3 regions of the Streptomyces sp. NPDC051180 genome follow, and region 2 is predicted to be linked to each of the others. Evidence: riboswitches for the same ligand, from Rfam matches in the RefSeq annotation. Region 2 holds a riboswitch; each other region holds the start of a gene.
What was found. Region 2 has a riboswitch for thiamine pyrophosphate ahead of thiO (glycine oxidase ThiO). Riboswitches for the same ligand answer to the same signal wherever they lie in the genome.
Positions count from the first base shown of each region.

Region 1 (5,493 bases), on a different contig from region 2:
CTCCAGCGGCGGCACCAGGAACGTGCCGCTCTCGTCGAGCGTGCCCAGCGCGCGGTAGTAGCCGAGCCCGTACCCGCCCGACCCGGCGAAGGACCGTTCCACCAGGACGCCCAGCGGCAGCAGGACCAGCAGCGCCACGGAGAGCAGCACCGCCGCGAGCAGCGTCCACTGCGCCGCCCCGCGCGGCCGGCGCGCGGTCCGCTCGGGCGCGACCAGCCGCAGGGCGGTCTCCCGGCGCCGGACGGTCCACGCGTGGACGCCGAGGATCGCGCCGACGGCGGCGAACTGGACGAGCGTCAGCACGGCGGCCGTCCGCAGGTCGAGCAGGCGGGCGGTCTGCCGGTAGATCTCGGCTTCCAGGGTGGAGTACGCGTCCCCGCCGAGGATCTGGACGACGCCGAACGAGGTGAAGGTGAAGAGGAAGACCATCAGCGCGGCCGCCGAGACCGCCGGCACCAGGGCCGGCAGCGTGACGGTCCGCCAGGCCGTCCAGCGCGAGGCGCCGAGGACCCGGGCGGCCTCCTCCTGGCGCGGGTCGAGCTGTGACCAGAGGCCGCCGACGGTCCGCACGACGACGGCGTAGTTGAAGAAGACGTGGGCGAGGAGGATGGCCCACACGCTGGTGTCGAGCCGCAGCCCCCACAGCTCGTCGGTGAGGCCGCCGCGGCCGACCAGCGCCAGGAACGCGGTGCCGACCAGGACGGTCGGCAGCACGAACGGCACGGTGACGACGGCCCGCAGGACGTTCTTGCCGGGGAAGTCGAAGCGGGCGAAGACGTACGCCCCGGGCAGCGCCACGACCAGCGTCAGCGCGGTCGAGGCGAGCGCCTGCCAGGCGGTGAAGCCGAGGACGTCGAGGATGTCCGGCCGGCTCAGCGTCTCGCCGATCCGGTCGAACCGCCAGGTGCCGTCCGGGCGCAGCCCGCGCTCCACGATCGAGGCGACGGGCCAGGCGAAGAAGACCCCGAAGAACGCGACGGGCAGGGCCATCAGCCCCAGCCGCGCCGCGCTCCCCTTGAGGCCGCGCCTTACTTCAGGACGAGCGACGACCACTGCTGGATCCACGCGTCACGCTTCTCGGCGATCTTCTCGGGCGCCATGGTCTGCGGCTTGTCGACGACCACGCCGTGCTTCGTGAACAGCTCGGGCAGCGCCGCGTCCTTCGCCACCGGGTTCACGAACATCTGCAGCGGCATGTCCTCCTGGAACGTCCGGGAGATCAGGAAGTCGATCAGCGCCTTGCCGCCCTCGGGGTTCTTCGCCCCGTTCAGCAGGCCCGCGAACTCGGTCTGCCGGAAGCAGGTGCCGGTGGAGACGCCGGTGGGCGCGACCTTGGGCTGCGGCTCGCCGTACAGCACCTCGACGGGCGGGCTGGAGGCGTAGCTGACGACCAGCGGCCGGTCGCCCTTGGCCTGCTTGCCGCCGGCCGAGCCGGAGAACTCCTGGTTGTAGGCGAGCTCCCAGCTGTCGACGGTCTTCACGCCGTTGGCCCGGAGCTTCTTCCAGTAGTCCTGCCAGCCGTCGTCGCCGTACTGCGCGGCCGTGCCGAGGAGGAAGCCGAGGCCCGGGGAGGACCGCTCGGGGTTCTCCACGACCAGCAGGTCCTTGTACGCCGGCTTCGCCAGGTCGTCGAAGGTGACCGGCGGGGCCAGCTTCTTGTCGGCGAAGTACTTCTTGTCGTAGTTGACGCAGATGTCGCCGGAGTCGATCGGCGTGACCCGGTTCTCCTTGTCGAGCCGGTACGCGGCCTGGACCCGGTCCACGCCCTTCGCCTCGTACGGGACGAAGATCCCGTTGTCGAGGGCGCGGGACAGCAGCGTGTTGTCGACGCCGAAGAAGACGTCGCCCTGCGGGGAGCCCTTGGTCAGGATCTCCTTGTTGACGGCCTCGCCGGCGTCGCCGCTCTTCAGCACCTTGACGGTGAACCCCGTCTGCGCGGTGAACGCCGCCAGCACCTCCTTGGAGGCGTTGAACGAGTCGTGGCTCACCAGCGTCACGGTCTTCGGCGCGGGCCGGTCGGTCTTGCCGGCCGCCTCCCGGACGTCGTCGGTGCCGCACGCGGCGAGACCGGTGACGCCGATCGCCGCGGCGAGCGCCGCGGCGGCGGCCTTCTTGATGCTCACTTGAATGTCCTCCTGGGGATGACCAGGAAGAGACGCGGCCCCGCCCACCCGAGGGTGGGCAGGGCGCAACAGCTCGAGTTGCGACCGAACTTCCTACCCAGAATGACCTGGGCAAGGTTCAGAGGGTCTGCGGTCCTACGGTGACCGCACTCTCAGCGCTGTGGCGCTCCCCTGTCGGAATATGAAGATGTGTTCGAGCTCAGACTACAAGGTCAGCGTTCGGCGGCCGCGAGCTGTCCACAGGCACCGTCGATCTCCTGGCCCCTGGTGTCCCGCACGGTCACCGGCACACCGTGGCGCGCGATGGCCTCGACGAACGCCTTCTCGTCCTCCGGGCGCGACGCGGTCCACTTGGAACCGGGCGTCGGGTTCAGCGGGATCAGGTTGACGTGCACCCGCTTGCCCTTGAGCAGCCGGCCCAGCAGGTCGCCCCGCCACGCCTGGTCGTTGATGTCCCGGATCAGGGCGTACTCGATGGAGATCCGGCGCCCGGACTTCTCCGCGTACTCCCACGCCGCGTCGAGGACCTCGCGGACCTTCCAGCGCGTGTTGACCGGCACCAGGGTGTCGCGCAGCTCGTCGTCCGGCGCGTGCAGCGAGACCGCGAGGCGGCACTTGAAGCCCTCGTCGGCGAAGCGGAGCATCGCGGGCACCAGACCCACGGTCGAGACCGTGATGCCGCGCTGCGACAGACCGAGGCCGTCCGGCTCCGGGTCCGTCAGCCGGCGGATCGACCCGACCACCCGCTTGTAGTTCGCGAGCGGCTCCCCCATGCCCATGAACACGATGTTGGAGAGCCGCGCCGGTCCCCCGGGCACCTCCCCGTCCCGCAGGGCCCGCATCCCGTCCACGATCTGGTGCACGATCTCGGCCGTCGAGAGGTTCCGGTCGAGCCCCGCCTGCCCCGTCGCGCAGAACGGGCAGTTCATCCCGCACCCCGCCTGCGAGGAGATGCACATCGTCACCCGGTCCGGGTAGCGCATCAGCACCGACTCCACCAGCGTGCCGTCGTGCAGCCGCCACAGCGTCTTGCGGGTCGTGTCGTCGTCGCACGAGATGTGCCGCACCACCGACATCAGGTCCGGCAGCAGCTCCCCCGCCAGCTTCTCCCGCGAGGCGGCCGGAATGTCCGTCCACTCCGCCGGGTCGTGCGCGTAGCGCGCGAAGTAGTGCGTGGACAGCTGCTTCGCACGGAACGGCTTCTCGCCGATCGCGGCGACAGCCTCCTTCCGCTCGGCAGGCGTGAGGTCGGCCAGGTGCCGCGGCGGCTTCTTGGCTCCGCGGGGGGCGACGAAAGTGAGTTCTCCGGGCTTGGGCATGGTGCTACCAGTGTCGCAGACACTTCCCCGTTCCCAGGGCTTCCGCCCACCGGCCCCAGCCGCCCCGGGCCGTCCGGGTCCGCCCAGGGCCGTCCGGGTCCGCCTTCGGACGGCCCGGAGACGGCCCGGTCCGCGGTGTCGTGTGGTGGGCCGGCCGCGTGATGCCGGTGACCGGAGATACTTGGATGAACCTGGAGGTACAAGTGACGATCTTCGAGCAGGAGAGCATGTTCGCCACTGCGGAAGACGGCCCGACGCTGATCATCCGGAGTGCGGTCCCGGCTACGACGGCGCTGGAGACCGGCTTTCCTGCAGGAGTCGTGTCCGCTGCTGCCGAGCGGGAATCTTGGCGTAAGGAAGTCCACCGTCCGGCGACGCACACCCACAAGTGGTGGGCGCAGCGACTCGGCTCCGTTTTCCGCGGCATCCTGGCCGCCGCGGTCGCGGAGGACGAGCAGGACGCGATCGAGTGCTACAGCAACGCACTGCGACTCGATGGCCTTGTCGTCTGCGACCCGTTCGCCGGCTCGGGGACCACGCTCGCCGAGGCGGCCAAGCTGGGCGCGAAGGTGGTCGGCAGAGACATCAATCCTGTTGCCACTCTGGTGCAACGGCAGGCATTGGCTCCTTGGGACCGCTCGCGCTTGGACCGCGCGTTCGACAAGGTCGAGACCCAGGTTCGCCACGAGATCGACCGCCTGCACCGGGACAAGCACGGCCGGCCTGTTCTCTACTACTTCTGGGTCGGCCTGGCTGCTTGCCCGCAGTGCGCCCCTGACGCGCCTCCGGTGGAACTGTTCAGCCGGTACGTCTTCGCACAGCACGCCTACCCCAAGAAGTACCCGACCAGCAGGGCGACGTGTCCGCATTGTCACGCAGTCGTGATCGTCAACGTGGTGGAGGACGATCACCTCACGTGCCACCGCTGCGGCCGCACCTCAAGCCTGACGGGACCGGTCAACCGTGCGAACATGACCTGCTCGCAAGGCCATACGACAAAGGTCATCAACGCCCTCGGGGATCAGCCTCCGCGGTTCCAGATGTATGCGAAGCAGGTACTCGACGCTGACGGGACACGTCGGTACGAACCGATCGACGACTTCGACCGGGCCCTCTACGCAGAAGCGGAGAAGCTTCTGGAGGAGCGACGCTCCGAGCTCGTACTGCCCGTCGGCGTCCTCGACGACGGACACAACACCCGGCAGGCAATCCGCTGGAACTACCGCGAGTGGCAGCAGTTCTTCAATGCCCGGCAACTCTACAGTCTCGGGCTTCTCGGTGCGGCAATTCGTGACCTCGATCGAGGTTCGGAGCGTGAGGCGCTGGCCGCGCTTTTCTCCGGCGTGCTGGAGTTCAACAACCTCTTCTGTTCCTTCAAGGGCGAAGGAACCGGAGCTGTCCGCCACATGTTTTCCAATCACGTTCTGAAGCCGGAGCGGACGCCGCTCGAGGCGCACCCGTGGGGAACACCCGCCTCCTCCGGGGCTTTCTCCACGCTCTACCAGTCGCGCATCATCCGCGCATGGGAATACAAGCGCCATCCGCATGACATCGCGCCGGTGAACGACAGCTCAGAGCGCGTGTTTGGACTGTCGCAGCCTCTTTCTCTGGCAATAGGGAACCACGAAGCCTTCGAGCAAGGGAAAGTCGGCGCCTATGTCGACTGCGGCCCCTCCTCCTCGTTCGAGCTCCCGGATGCTTCAGTCGACTTGGTCATCACCGACCCTCCATTCATGGACAACGTCCACTACAGTGAACTCGCCGACTTCTTCCACGCCTGGCTTCGCCGAATCCGTCCTTTTGCCGACTACCCGGTGCGGTCCGCCACAACACGCCACGTAGAGGAGGTTCAATCCGCTGATCCCGCGGAGTTCGGTCGCGCCATCGCCGCCGTATGGAAAGAGTGCTCGCGCCTGCTCAAGCCGAACGGCCTCCTCGCCTTCACCTTTCACCAAGCACGCATCACCGGCTGGGTCGAGTTGGTAAAGGCACTGGAGGTTGCCGGATTGGTGATTACTGCAGTCCAGCCGGTCAAGGCGGAAATGAGCACC
Region 1 covers NZ_JBFBBC010000013.1:146,774-152,266, reverse strand. Annotated here, with positions in the region: gene AB0424_RS23345 (iron ABC transporter permease) at 1-990, opposite strand, end outside; gene AB0424_RS23340 (thiamine ABC transporter substrate-binding protein) at 1,029-2,123, opposite strand; TPP riboswitch at 2,196-2,306, opposite strand; gene rlmN (23S rRNA (adenine(2503)-C(2))-methyltransferase RlmN) at 2,336-3,442, opposite strand; gene AB0424_RS23330 (DNA methyltransferase) at 3,646-5,493, shown strand, end outside.
Region 1: linked by a shared signal. The riboswitch ahead of AB0424_RS23340 (thiamine ABC transporter substrate-binding protein) and the one ahead of thiO (glycine oxidase ThiO) in region 2 are both predicted to bind thiamine pyrophosphate.

Region 2 (5,493 bases):
GTCGCCGGCGGGTGGCGGGGGGCTCGGGGACCGGCAGCCGGTTCGTGTGCTGCACCTGCCGGACGTCGCCCTCGGCGGGCACCGGCCGGGCGATCACGCTGGTCCGGTCCTCCGCGGTGTCCCGGTCCGCGGAGCGGGACTGCGGGGGCTCGGCGTCGAGCTGGTCCTCGCCGAGCGCGGCGCGGGCCTCCCGGAGCAGGGCGAGCAGGGCCACGGCGTCGTGCGGGCGGACGTCGGGGGTGCGGGCGGTGGCGGCCGCGACCAGCTCGTCCAGCTCCAGGGCGAGGCCCGGCACGGCGGCCGAGGGGGCGGGCACGTCGGTGTTGAGGTGCTGGTAGAGCACCTGTGCGGGGGTGTCGCCGGAGTGCGGCTTGGCGCCGGTCAGCATCTCGTACAGCACCACACCGCAGGCGTACACGTCGGCGCGGGTGTCGGCGGTGCCGTGCTCGATCTGCTCAGGGGCCAGGTACGAGACGGTGCCGAGGACCGAACCGGTGGTGGCGGTCGCCGAGCCCACGGCCCGCACGAGACCGAAGTCGGCGACCTTGACCCGGCCGTCGTCCCCTATCAGGACGTTCTCCGGCTTCATGTCCCGGTGCACGAACCCGGCCCGGTGCGCGGCGCCGAGCGCGGCGAGCACCGGCTCCAGGATGTCGAGCGCGGCACGGGGCGAGAGGGCGCCGCGCTCGCGCAGGACGTCGCGGAGCGTGCAGCCGGCGACGTACTCCATGGCCAGGTAGACGTAGGCGCCCTCGGCGCCCTGGTCGAAGACGCCCACGACGTTGGGGTGGGCGAGCCGGGCGACGGACTTGGCCTCGCGGATGAAGCGCTCGACGAAGACGGCGTCGGCCGCGAGGGCCGGATGCATCACCTTGAGCGCGAGCACCCGGTCGAGGCGGGTGTCGACGGCCCGGTAGACCGTGGCCATCCCGCCGACGGCGATGCGCGCGTCGACGCGGTAGCGGCCGTCGAGCAGCCGCCCGACGAGGGGGTCCTGAAGGGTCGTGTCCACGGCGTCGAGTCTACGAGCCGTGGACACGGCCCCCGTGCCCACGGGCCGGTACTGCAGCGCAGCTGTGACGAGCGCCGCAGCCGCCGCGGCTCAGAACGCGGGACGCTCCGGGTCCAGGTGGGCGCGGCCCTCCGCGGGGGAGGACGCCTCCGCGAAGTGGCGGCGGGGGATGCGGCCGGCCCGGTGCGCCAGCCGGCCCGCCTCGACCGCGTGCCGCATCGCCGAGGCCATGAGGACCGGCTCCTGCGCCCGGGTCACCGCCGACGCCAGCATCACCGCCGCGCAGCCCAGCTCCATGGCGAGCGCCGCGTCCGACGCGGTGCCCGCGCCCGCGTCGAGGATGACCGGCACCCCCGCCCGCTCGGTGATCAGCCGGAAGTTGTGCGGGTTGCGGATGCCGAGGCCGGAGCCGATCGGGGAGCCGAGCGGCATGATCGCCGCGCACCCCACGTCCTCCAGCTTCCGGGCGAGGACGGGGTCGTCGTTGGTGTACGGCAGGACCGTGAAGCCGTCGTCGACCAGGGTCTCCGCCGCGTTCAGCAGCTCCTCCCCGTCCGGCAGCAGGGTCCGCTCGTCGGCGACGACCTCCAGCTTGATCCAGTCGGTGCCGAGCGCCTCCCGGGCGAGCCGGGCGGTCAGGACGGCCTCTCCGGCGGTGAAGCAGCCGGCCGTGTTGGGCAGGACCCGGATGCCGAGCCGGTCGAGGACGGAGAGGACCGAGCCCTGGACGGTCGGGTCGAGGCGCCGCATCGCGACGGTCGTGAGCTCGGTGCCGCTGGCGACCAGGGAGCGTTCGAGGACGTCGAGGCTGGGGGCGCCGCCGGTGCCCATGATCAGGCGGGAGGAGAACTCGGCGCCGCCGAGCAGGAACACGTCGTCGGACATCGCACTCAGCCCCCCTGCACCGCGGTCAGGACCTCCACCCGGTCGCCGTCGCCGAGCAGCGTCGCCGCCCACTCGCCGCGGGGGACGACCGTCTCGTTGACGGCCGCCGCGACCCCGGTGGGCGCGGTGCTCAGACTCGCGACGAGGACGTCGAGGGAGACGGGACCGGAGAGCTCGCGGGGTTCTCCGTTGACGGACACGGTGACGGGCACGCTCATGCGGGCTGCTCCAGACGTACGGAGGAGAAACGGCGGGGGGTGAAGGGGCGGGCCTGGTCGGGGAGGACGCCCGTGGTGAGGACCTCGGCCATGACGTCGCCGGTGACGGGGGTGAGGAGGACCCCGTTGCGGTAGTGGCCGGTGGCCAGGTGGAGGCCGGGCAGGACGGTGGGGCCGAGCAGGGGCGCGTTGTCCGGCGACGCGGGGCGCAGGCCGGCCCGGGTCTCGGTGAGCGGCAGCTCGGTGATGCCGGGGACCAGCTCGTGCGCGTCGCGCAGCAGCTCGTACACCCCGCCCGCCGTCACCGTCGTGTCCCAGCCCAGCTCCTCGCTGGTGGCGCCGACGACCAGCTCGCCGTTCTCGCGGGGCACCAGGTAGACGTGGCTGCCGCGGACGACGGCCCGGACGGTCCGGGAGAGGAAGGGGGCGTACGCGGGCGGCACCCGCAGCCGCAGCACCTGGCCCTTCACCGGGCGCACGGGCGGCACCGCCTCGGGCGGCACGCCCGCCAGCCGCCCGCTGAGGCTGCCCGCGGCGAGGACGACCTGGTCGGCCGTCACTTCCTCGCCGCCGCCGAGCACGGCGCCGCGGGCCCGGTCCCGTACCACCGTCAGCCGTTCGGCGAGGGTGCGGTGGAAGACCACCCCGGCCCGTTCGCAGGCGACGAGCAGCGCGGCGGCGAGCCGGCGCGGGTCGACCTGGTGGTCGCCGTCCACCCGCAGTCCGCCGCGCACCCCGGGGGCGAGCATCGGTTCGAGACGGCGGCAGTCGCGCCCGCTGAGCCACTCGGAGGTGAGGCCGCAGCGGGTCTGGAGGGCGTGCAGTTCGCGCAGATGGGCCCGGTCGTCGGCGTCCAGGGCGACGGCGAGGGTGCCGCAGGCGCGGTGGCCGACGTCGTGGCCGGTGGCCTCGGCGAGTTCGGCGACGAACGCGGGATAGCGCTCGGCGGAGGCGAGGTTGAGCCCGAGCAGGGTCTCCTCGCCGTAGTGGAGTTCGGTGACGGCGGCGAGCATCCCGGCGGCGACCCGCGCGGCCCCGCCGCCCGGGTCCTGGTCGACGACGGCGGTGCGCAGTCCGCGCTGCGCGGCCCGCCAGGCCGTGACCAGGCCGATGATGCCGCCCCCGACCACGAGGACATCGGAAGAACGCATGGGCGTCCAGCCCCTCCCTTCGCCGGCATGACCCGGATCAGGTTCGTACGGTCGGAGGCCGCTCCAGCCTCCCTCTCAGCCCGGTCGTCCGGGCTCCCGCGAGTGCTTTACGCCCGCCAGACTAGCTTCCGCCGTGGAAGGGGTCACAGACCCCTCCTTCCTGATGGTCCGTCAGATACGTAAGGTGGTCGGGTGAGCGAGCAAGAGCAGGCCCAGCAGCGCGTCGTGATCGTGGGGGCGGGAATGGCGGGTGTCCAGACCGCCGTCGCCCTGCGGGAACAGGGCTTCACCGGCCCCGTGACCCTCATCGGGGCCGAACCCCACCAGCCCTACGACCGGCCCCCGCTGTCCAAGGCGATCCTCCTCGGCAAGGCCGAGGGCTCGGCCTTCGACGTCGACTTCGAGGAACTCGGCATCGAACTCCGCCTCGGCCTCGACGTCACCGGCCTGCGCGCCGCCGACCACGAGGTCGACACCGAGGCGGGACCCGTCGGATACGACACCCTGGTCGTCGCCACCGGCGCCCACCCCGTCACCCTGCCCGGCACCGAGGGCGTCCCCGGCGTCCACCTGCTGCGGACCCTCGACGACGCCGTGCGCCTCGGGCCCGTCCTGGAGCGGCGGCACACCGTCGTGGTCGTCGGCGCCGGATGGATCGGCGCCGAGTTCGCCACCGCCGCGCGCGAGGCCGGCTGCGCCGTCACCGTCGTCGAGGCGGCCGGACTCCCCCTCACCGGCGCCCTGCCCGACGAGGTCGCCGCCCCCATGGCCGGGTGGTACGCCGCCCACGGCGCCGAACTCCTCACCCACGCGCGCGTGGACGCCGTCGAACCCGGCCGGGTCGTCCTCGCCGACGGCCGCTCCCTGCCCGCCGACGCCGTCGTCGTCGGCATCGGCGCCCGCCCCGCCACCGGCTGGCTCGCCGGCTCCGGCATCGCCCTGGACCCGAGCGGCGCCGTCACCGCAGACGACCGGCTGCGCACCTCCCTGCCCGACGTGTACGCCGTCGGCGACTGCGCCTCCTTCCCCTCCGCCCGCTACGGCGAACGGCTCCTCGTCCACCACTGGGACAACGCGCTCCAGGGCCCCCGCACGGTCGCCACGACGATCGCCGGGGCCGACCCCGGGCCGTACGACCCCGTGCCCTACTTCTGGTCCGAGCAGTTCGGCCGCTTCGTCCAGTACGCGGGACACCACGCCGGAGCCGACGAACTGCTCTGGCGCGGCGACCCGGCGGACGAGGCGTGGTCCGTGCTCTGGCTGCGCGACGGCGCCCCGGTGGCCCTGCTCGCCGTCGGCCGACCCCGCGACCTGGCCCAGGGCCGCAGGCTCATCGAGGCCGCCACGCCGGTCGACCCGGCCCGCGCCGCGGACCCGTCCGTCCCCCTGAAGGCGGCAGTCCGGTAGGGCCCGGCTATCGGGTGTCGGTCCGGGATGGCAGGCTTGTCCCGTGACCGAGATTGACGTAAAGATCGATGCGCTCGTCCCCGCCTGGCTCTACGTGCCCGACATCGCGGAGATGCTCGATGTCGAGGTGACGCGCGTGCGACAGCTGATCAAGGAAGGCCAGCTGATCGCCGTGCGCCGCGGTGAGAACAACGCCCTGCAGATTCCCGCCGCCTTCATCCAGGGCGACAAGATCGTCAAGGGCCTCGTCGGACTCCTGACCGTCCTGCGGGACGACGGCTTCACCGACGAGGAGATGCTGGAGTGGCTCTTCACTCCTGACGAGAGCCTGCCGGGCACGCCCGCGCAGGCGCTCAACGAGAATCGCGGCACGGAGGTGAAGCGCCGCGCCCAGGCGCTCGCTCTCTGACGCACACACACCGAGGTGCGTACGGACGCACCGAAGACACCACCCGCGGGTGTCGCGGCGCCCGGCCCCCTCGCGGGCCGGGCGCCGCGGCGCCGGCGCACGAACGGGGGGAACCCACCCATGCCCACGCCTCGTGAGCGGCTCGCCGACGCCCGGCTCTACCTGTGCACCGACGCCCGGAAGCGCGAGGGCGACCTGCCGGAGTTCCTCGACGCCGTCCTCTCCTCCGGCGTGGACGTCGTCCAGCTCCGCGACAAGGGCATGGAGGCCGGCGAGGAGCTGGAGCACCTCGCCGTCCTCGCCGAGGCCGCCCGCCGCCACGGCCGGCTCCTCGCCGTGAACGACCGGGCCGACGTCGCCCACGCCATCGGCTCCGACGTGCTCCACCTCGGCCAGGGCGACCTGCCCGTG
Region 2 covers NZ_JBFBBC010000002.1:368,977-374,469, reverse strand. Annotated here, with positions in the region: gene pknB (Stk1 family PASTA domain-containing Ser/Thr kinase) at 1-1,012, opposite strand, end outside; gene AB0424_RS05130 (thiazole synthase) at 1,103-1,897, opposite strand; gene thiS (sulfur carrier protein ThiS) at 1,903-2,115, opposite strand; gene thiO (glycine oxidase ThiO) at 2,112-3,266, opposite strand; TPP riboswitch at 3,264-3,376, opposite strand; gene AB0424_RS05115 (FAD-dependent oxidoreductase) at 3,459-4,673, shown strand; gene AB0424_RS05110 (Rv2175c family DNA-binding protein) at 4,717-5,082, shown strand; gene thiE (thiamine phosphate synthase) at 5,203-5,493, shown strand, end outside.

Region 3 (5,493 bases), on a different contig from region 2:
GGTTGCCGCTCGCGGCGAACTCGGCGGACTTCTCCGCCATGCCGGCCTCGATCTCCTGCTGGGTGCCGCCGTGTTCGCGGCGGATGTCCTGGGAGATCTTCATGGAGCAGAACTTCGGACCGCACATCGAGCAGAAGTGGGCGGTCTTCGCGGGCTCCGCGGGCAGGGTCTCGTCGTGGAACTCGCGGGCCGTGACCGGGTCTAGGGCCAGGTTGAACTGGTCCTCCCAGCGGAACTCGAAGCGGGCGTCCGAGAGCGCGTCGTCCCATTCCTGCGCGCCCGGGTGGCCCTTGGCGAGGTCCGCGGCGTGGGCGGCGATCTTGTAGGTGATGACGCCCGTCTTGACGTCGTCCCGGTTGGGCAGGCCCAGGTGCTCCTTGGGCGTGACGTAGCAGAGCATCGCGGTGCCCCACCAGGCGATCATGGCCGCGCCGATGCCGGAGGTGATGTGGTCGTAGGCGGGCGCCACGTCGGTGGTCAGCGGGCCGAGCGTGTAGAACGGCGCCTCCTCGCAGATCTCCTGCTGGAGGTCGATGTTCTCCTTGATCTTGTGCATCGGGACGTGCCCGGGGCCCTCGATCATCGTCTGCACGTTGTGCCGCTTGGCGATCGTGTTGAGCTCGCCGAGGGTGCGCAGCTCCGCGAACTGGGCCTCGTCGTTGGCGTCGGCGATCGAACCGGGGCGCAGGCCGTCGCCGAGCGAGTAGGTGACGTCGTACGCCGCCAGGATCTCGCAGAGCTCCTCGAAGTTCGTGTAGAGGAAGTTCTCCTTGTGGTGCGCGAGACACCAGGCGGCCATGATCGAGCCGCCGCGCGAGACGATGCCGGTCTTGCGGCGGGCGGTGAGGGGCACGTACGGCAGCAGCACGCCGGCGTGGACGGTCATGTAGTCGACGCCCTGCTCGGCCTGCTCGATGACCGTGTCCTTGTAGATCTCCCAGGTCAGGTCCTCGGCCCTGCCGTCGACCTTCTCCAGCGCCTGGTAGAGCGGCACGGTGCCGATCGGCACGGGGGAGTTGCGCAGCACCCACTCGCGGGTGGTGTGGATGTTGCGGCCCGTGGACAGGTCCATGACCGTGTCGGCGCCCCACTTGGTCGCCCAGGTCATCTTCTCCACCTCCTCCTCGATGGAGGAGGTGACGGCGGAGTTGCCGATGTTGGCGTTCACCTTCACCAGGAACCGCTTGCCGATGATCATCGGCTCGATCTCCGGGTGGTTCACGTTCGCCGGGAGGACGGCCCGGCCCGCGGCGATCTCCTCGCGGACGACCTCGGGGGAGACGTTCTCGCGGATCGCGACGTACTCCATCTCCGGGGTGATCTCGCCCCGGCGGGCGTACGCGAGCTGCGTGACGGCCTGGCCGTCGCGGCCCCGGCGCGGCAGGCGCGGACGGCCGGGGAAGACCGCGTCGAGGTTCTTCAGCCCGCCGCCGCGCGGCGAGGTGTGCTTGATGCCGTCGTCCTCGGGGCGGACCGGGCGGCCCGCGTACTCCTCGGTGTCGCCGCGCGCGATGATCCAGTTCTCGCGCAGCGGCGGAAGGCCCCGCCGGACGTCGGTGTCGATGGTGGGGTCGGTGTACGGGCCGGACGTGTCGTACAGCGTGACGTCCTTGCCGTTGGTGAGGTGCACCTGACGGACCGGCACCCGGAGGTCGGGGCGCGAACCCTCGACGTACCCCTTGTGCCAGCCGGGCGTGCGCCCGCCGTCGACGGGGGTCCCGTCCTGGTCGGAGGCAGGCGTGCGTGCATCCTGAATGGTCATGAGACCGATCTCCCTACGCCGGCATTACCCGGTAACAGGTTCGGCGGTCGGCGCAGCCTCCTCCCGTACGTGCGTACGGTGATCAGCGCCCTCTCAGCCCGGTGCTCCGAGCTCCCGCGTGTGCAAAGGTGTCACCACGCTAGCGTCATCCCTGGCGTGCTGAACAGTGGGCCCCCGACGTTCTTGCGATGATCGGTCGGTGACCTCCCCCCATCAGCCCCCTGAGCCCCACGGCCACGCCCACGGTCCCGACCACGGCCCGCCGCCCTCCCCCGGGCACGGCAACGGACCGTCCCGAGGCCCTTCCCACGGCCACGACCACGACCACGGGCCCGGTCCCGCCGCGGGTTCCTCCCATGGACACGGACACGGGCACAGTCACAGCCACGGCCCGGCCGCCCCCGTCTCCCGGCACCTGCGCAAGGTCATCGCCGCCGTGCTGATCCCGTTCGCGACCGCCGTCGTGGTCGGCCTGATGGTGCTGTGGCCGGGCGGGACCCCGGCGCACGAGCGCACCGGGGTCGGCTTCGACCGGCAGACAGAGCAGGGCAAGGTCGTCGACGTCGAGAAGGTCGACTGCGCGTCCGTGAACGCCGCCCAGACCCCACCGACCGGGGACACCTCCACCCCGGAGGGCCGCGAGGCGGTCAACGCCCAGCGGGGGGAGTGCGCGAAGGCGACGGTCGAGGTCGCCAGCGGCCCGGAGAAGGGCCGGACGTTCGTCGAGATCGTCCAGCCGGACGCACCGCGCCAACTGCACGAGGGGCAGGGCGTGGTGGTGGCGTACGCCCCCGATGCCCCGCGCGATCTGCAGTACTCGGTGACGGACGTGAACCGGAAGCTGCCCATGGCGGTCCTCGCCGGGATCTTCGCGCTCGCGGTCGTCCTCGTCGGCCGGATGCGGGGGCTGATGGCGCTGATCGCGCTCGCCGTGAGCTTCCTGGTGCTGACGTTCTTCATCCTGCCGGCGATCCTGGAGGGCTCGAATCCGCTGGTCGTTGCGGTGGTCGGATCGAGTGCGATCATGCTGATCGCGCTCTACATGTGTCACGGCCTGTCGGCCCGCACCTCGGTCGCGGTGCTCGGCACGCTGATCTCCCTGCTGCTCATCGGGCTGCTCGGGTCGGTCTTCATCGGCTGGGCCTCGCTGAGCGGCAACACCGACGACAACACCGGTCTGATCCACGGCCTGTACCCGGAGATCGACATGTCCGGGCTTCTCCTCGCGAGCATCATCATCGGTTCGCTGGGCGTGCTCGACGACGTGACGGTGACCCAGACCTCCGCGGTCTGGGAGCTGCACCAGGCCGATCCGGGCATGGGGCCGCGCGCCCTGTACCGGGCGGGCATCCGGATCGGCCGTGACCACATCGCGTCGGTCGTGAACACCCTGGTCCTGGCCTACGCGGGCGCCGCACTGCCGCTGCTGCTGCTCTTCTCGATCGCGCAGAGCAGCATGGGGACGGTCGCCAACAGCGAGTTGGTCGCCGTGGAGATCGTCCGGACGCTGGTCGGTTCGATCGGTCTGGTGGCCTCCGTCCCGCTCACCACGGCGCTGGCGGCGCTGGTCGTCTCCGCCGACCGGGCGGACGCGGACACCCGGCCGGGCACCGGTGGCCGCAAGGCGGCGGCGGCACGGGGAGGACGCCGCCGGCGCGCGAAGTGAGGGCTCAGGCGGGTCCGGCGTTCTCCTCGGCGAGGATCCGTCCGAGCGCGGCCTCCAGGTTGTCCTCGAAGTCCCCGAGGTTCCGCTCCTGACCGAGCGGGACGAGCTTGTCCGTGCGGTCCAGGAAGGCGACCAGCGGCGGCGCGCTCGCGCGGAACAGAGCGCGGTCGCCGCCGACCTGGAGCCGGATGGAGACGTCGGACAGCCCCTCGGGTTCGGTCGGTGCGATGTGCACGTCGCCGTCCCCGCTGGGGCGGTTGATCCCGTCGAGCAGCAGCTCCCTGCCGAACGCCCAGGTGACCGGCGCGTCTCCGGGGAGGTGGAAGGTCATGCGCACCGCGTACGGATCCCGAGCCTCGTATCGCAGCTCAACCGGGATCTTGAAGGAGAGCTCCTCGGAGACGAGGAAGCTCATCAGGACCTCGGCCTGAACCGACTCTCGCATCATGTACCCCGCAGTAGATGGAGCAGTTGTGTAAACACAGCTGCTGAAAGCTGTGACCGAAACGGCCAGGAATGATCCCCCACGGCCCTCTTGACGCAATCGTGCTGCACCCGCTAGCAGATCACAAGGAGTGATTTTTCAGATACTGATAGAGAACGCAAGGGAACTGAAGAGCCTTCCGATCTCCGTGCGTAGTCGCTCGACTGCTGGGAGCAACCGTTCTTCCTGGTGAAGGGGGAGGGAAATGGCCATCGCGCCCGCCGTGGAGCCCGCCGTAATGGGGATTGCGGCACAGACCGTGCCGAGTGCATATTCCTGACGCTCCACCAGGGGTTCCATTCGCCCCAAACCGTCCAAACGCTCCAAAAGCACACGGCGGTTACGCAGCGTGTACGGAGTGATGGCTTCCACCGGATGGCGATCGAGGTGGTCTTGACGAGATTTCGGATCGAGTTGACTGAGCAGGCACTGCCCGATCGCATGGGCGTGCGCGGTCTCCCGGAAGTCGGCCCATTCCTCCACCGCGGGGGCGGACGGGGTGTCGGCGACGGCGACGAGCTCGATCTCGCCCTCGCGGTAGACGGCGAAGTAGACCGGCACGCCGATCTCGTCCCGCCAGCGGGCCAGAGAGTCCTCGATCTTGATGCGACGATTCTGCACGTCTCCGCCGCCGGCCAGACGGACGGCGGCGTCGCCCAGGACGAACACACCCTTCTCGCGGAGCAGATAGCCCTCGTGCGTCAGGGTGCGGAGCAGGTGGTACGTGGTGGGCAGCGGGAGGCCCGTCTCGCGGGCGAGCTGTTTGGCGGGAGCGCCGTCCGGGTGGGAGGCGACGGCCTCCAGGAGTCTCAGCGCCCGCTGCACCGAGCCGATCAGGGTAGGCGCTGCAGTCTGCGTAGCCGTGGCCAAAGGTCACCCCCAGGCGTGACAACGGATGCAACGCACCCGTCCGCGGGGGCCGCCCCCGCGCGCCCGCCGGGCCTGGGAAAACCGCTGGTCAGTACGGGGGTCTACGCCCGTAGTCCCCAAGGCGGCGGAGAGATTCCACTCTAGTGGCAGCCTCCGGGGCCCTGCCCCGATTCGCCCGGTGCGTTCCCCCGCGCGGGCTAATACCCTCCGTCGTCCGCATACCGATCAGTAGCTCGTGCTACCAGTCCTCACGCGACCTGGAGGAGGAGCTGAACTTCCGTACGACGTAGACCAGTCCGGCGACCAGCGCCACGAAGAGCAGCACCTTGAACAGCAGCCCGACCACGAACGCCAGGACGCTGGTGATCAGCCCGCCGAAGACGATCAGGGCCAGAGCGGGTATGGCGACCCACTTCACCCACCAGGGCATCCCCGCGAGAATCTCCTGTACGGCCATCGTCCCTACCTCGCTCTCGAAGAGTCGTCCCGCGCGCTCCGCGCCGGACATCCTCAAGGCTAGGGGCCGCCGTCGAGTCACGGGGGCCCCGCGGCCCCCGCTCTCCCCTGATCCGACCCCTAGGGGCTTCCGGGGCCCGACCCTCACCCGTGACAACCGCGTTCCGGTTCCACGGGCGCCCGGCCTCAGCCCTCCGGCGGGGAGAAGACCACCATGACCCGCAGGTCCTCGCTGATGTGGTGGAAGCGGTGCTC
Region 3 covers NZ_JBFBBC010000003.1:303,496-308,988, reverse strand. Annotated here, with positions in the region: gene thiC (phosphomethylpyrimidine synthase ThiC) at 1-1,762, opposite strand, end outside; TPP riboswitch at 1,756-1,890, opposite strand; gene AB0424_RS08145 (YibE/F family protein) at 1,962-3,428, shown strand; gene AB0424_RS08140 (SsgA family sporulation/cell division regulator) at 3,433-3,873, opposite strand; gene AB0424_RS08135 (helix-turn-helix domain-containing protein) at 4,012-4,782, opposite strand; gene AB0424_RS08130 (DUF5326 family protein) at 5,021-5,239, opposite strand; gene AB0424_RS08125 (cupin domain-containing protein) at 5,425-5,493, opposite strand, start outside.
Region 3: linked by a shared signal. The riboswitch ahead of thiC (phosphomethylpyrimidine synthase ThiC) and the one ahead of thiO (glycine oxidase ThiO) in region 2 are both predicted to bind thiamine pyrophosphate.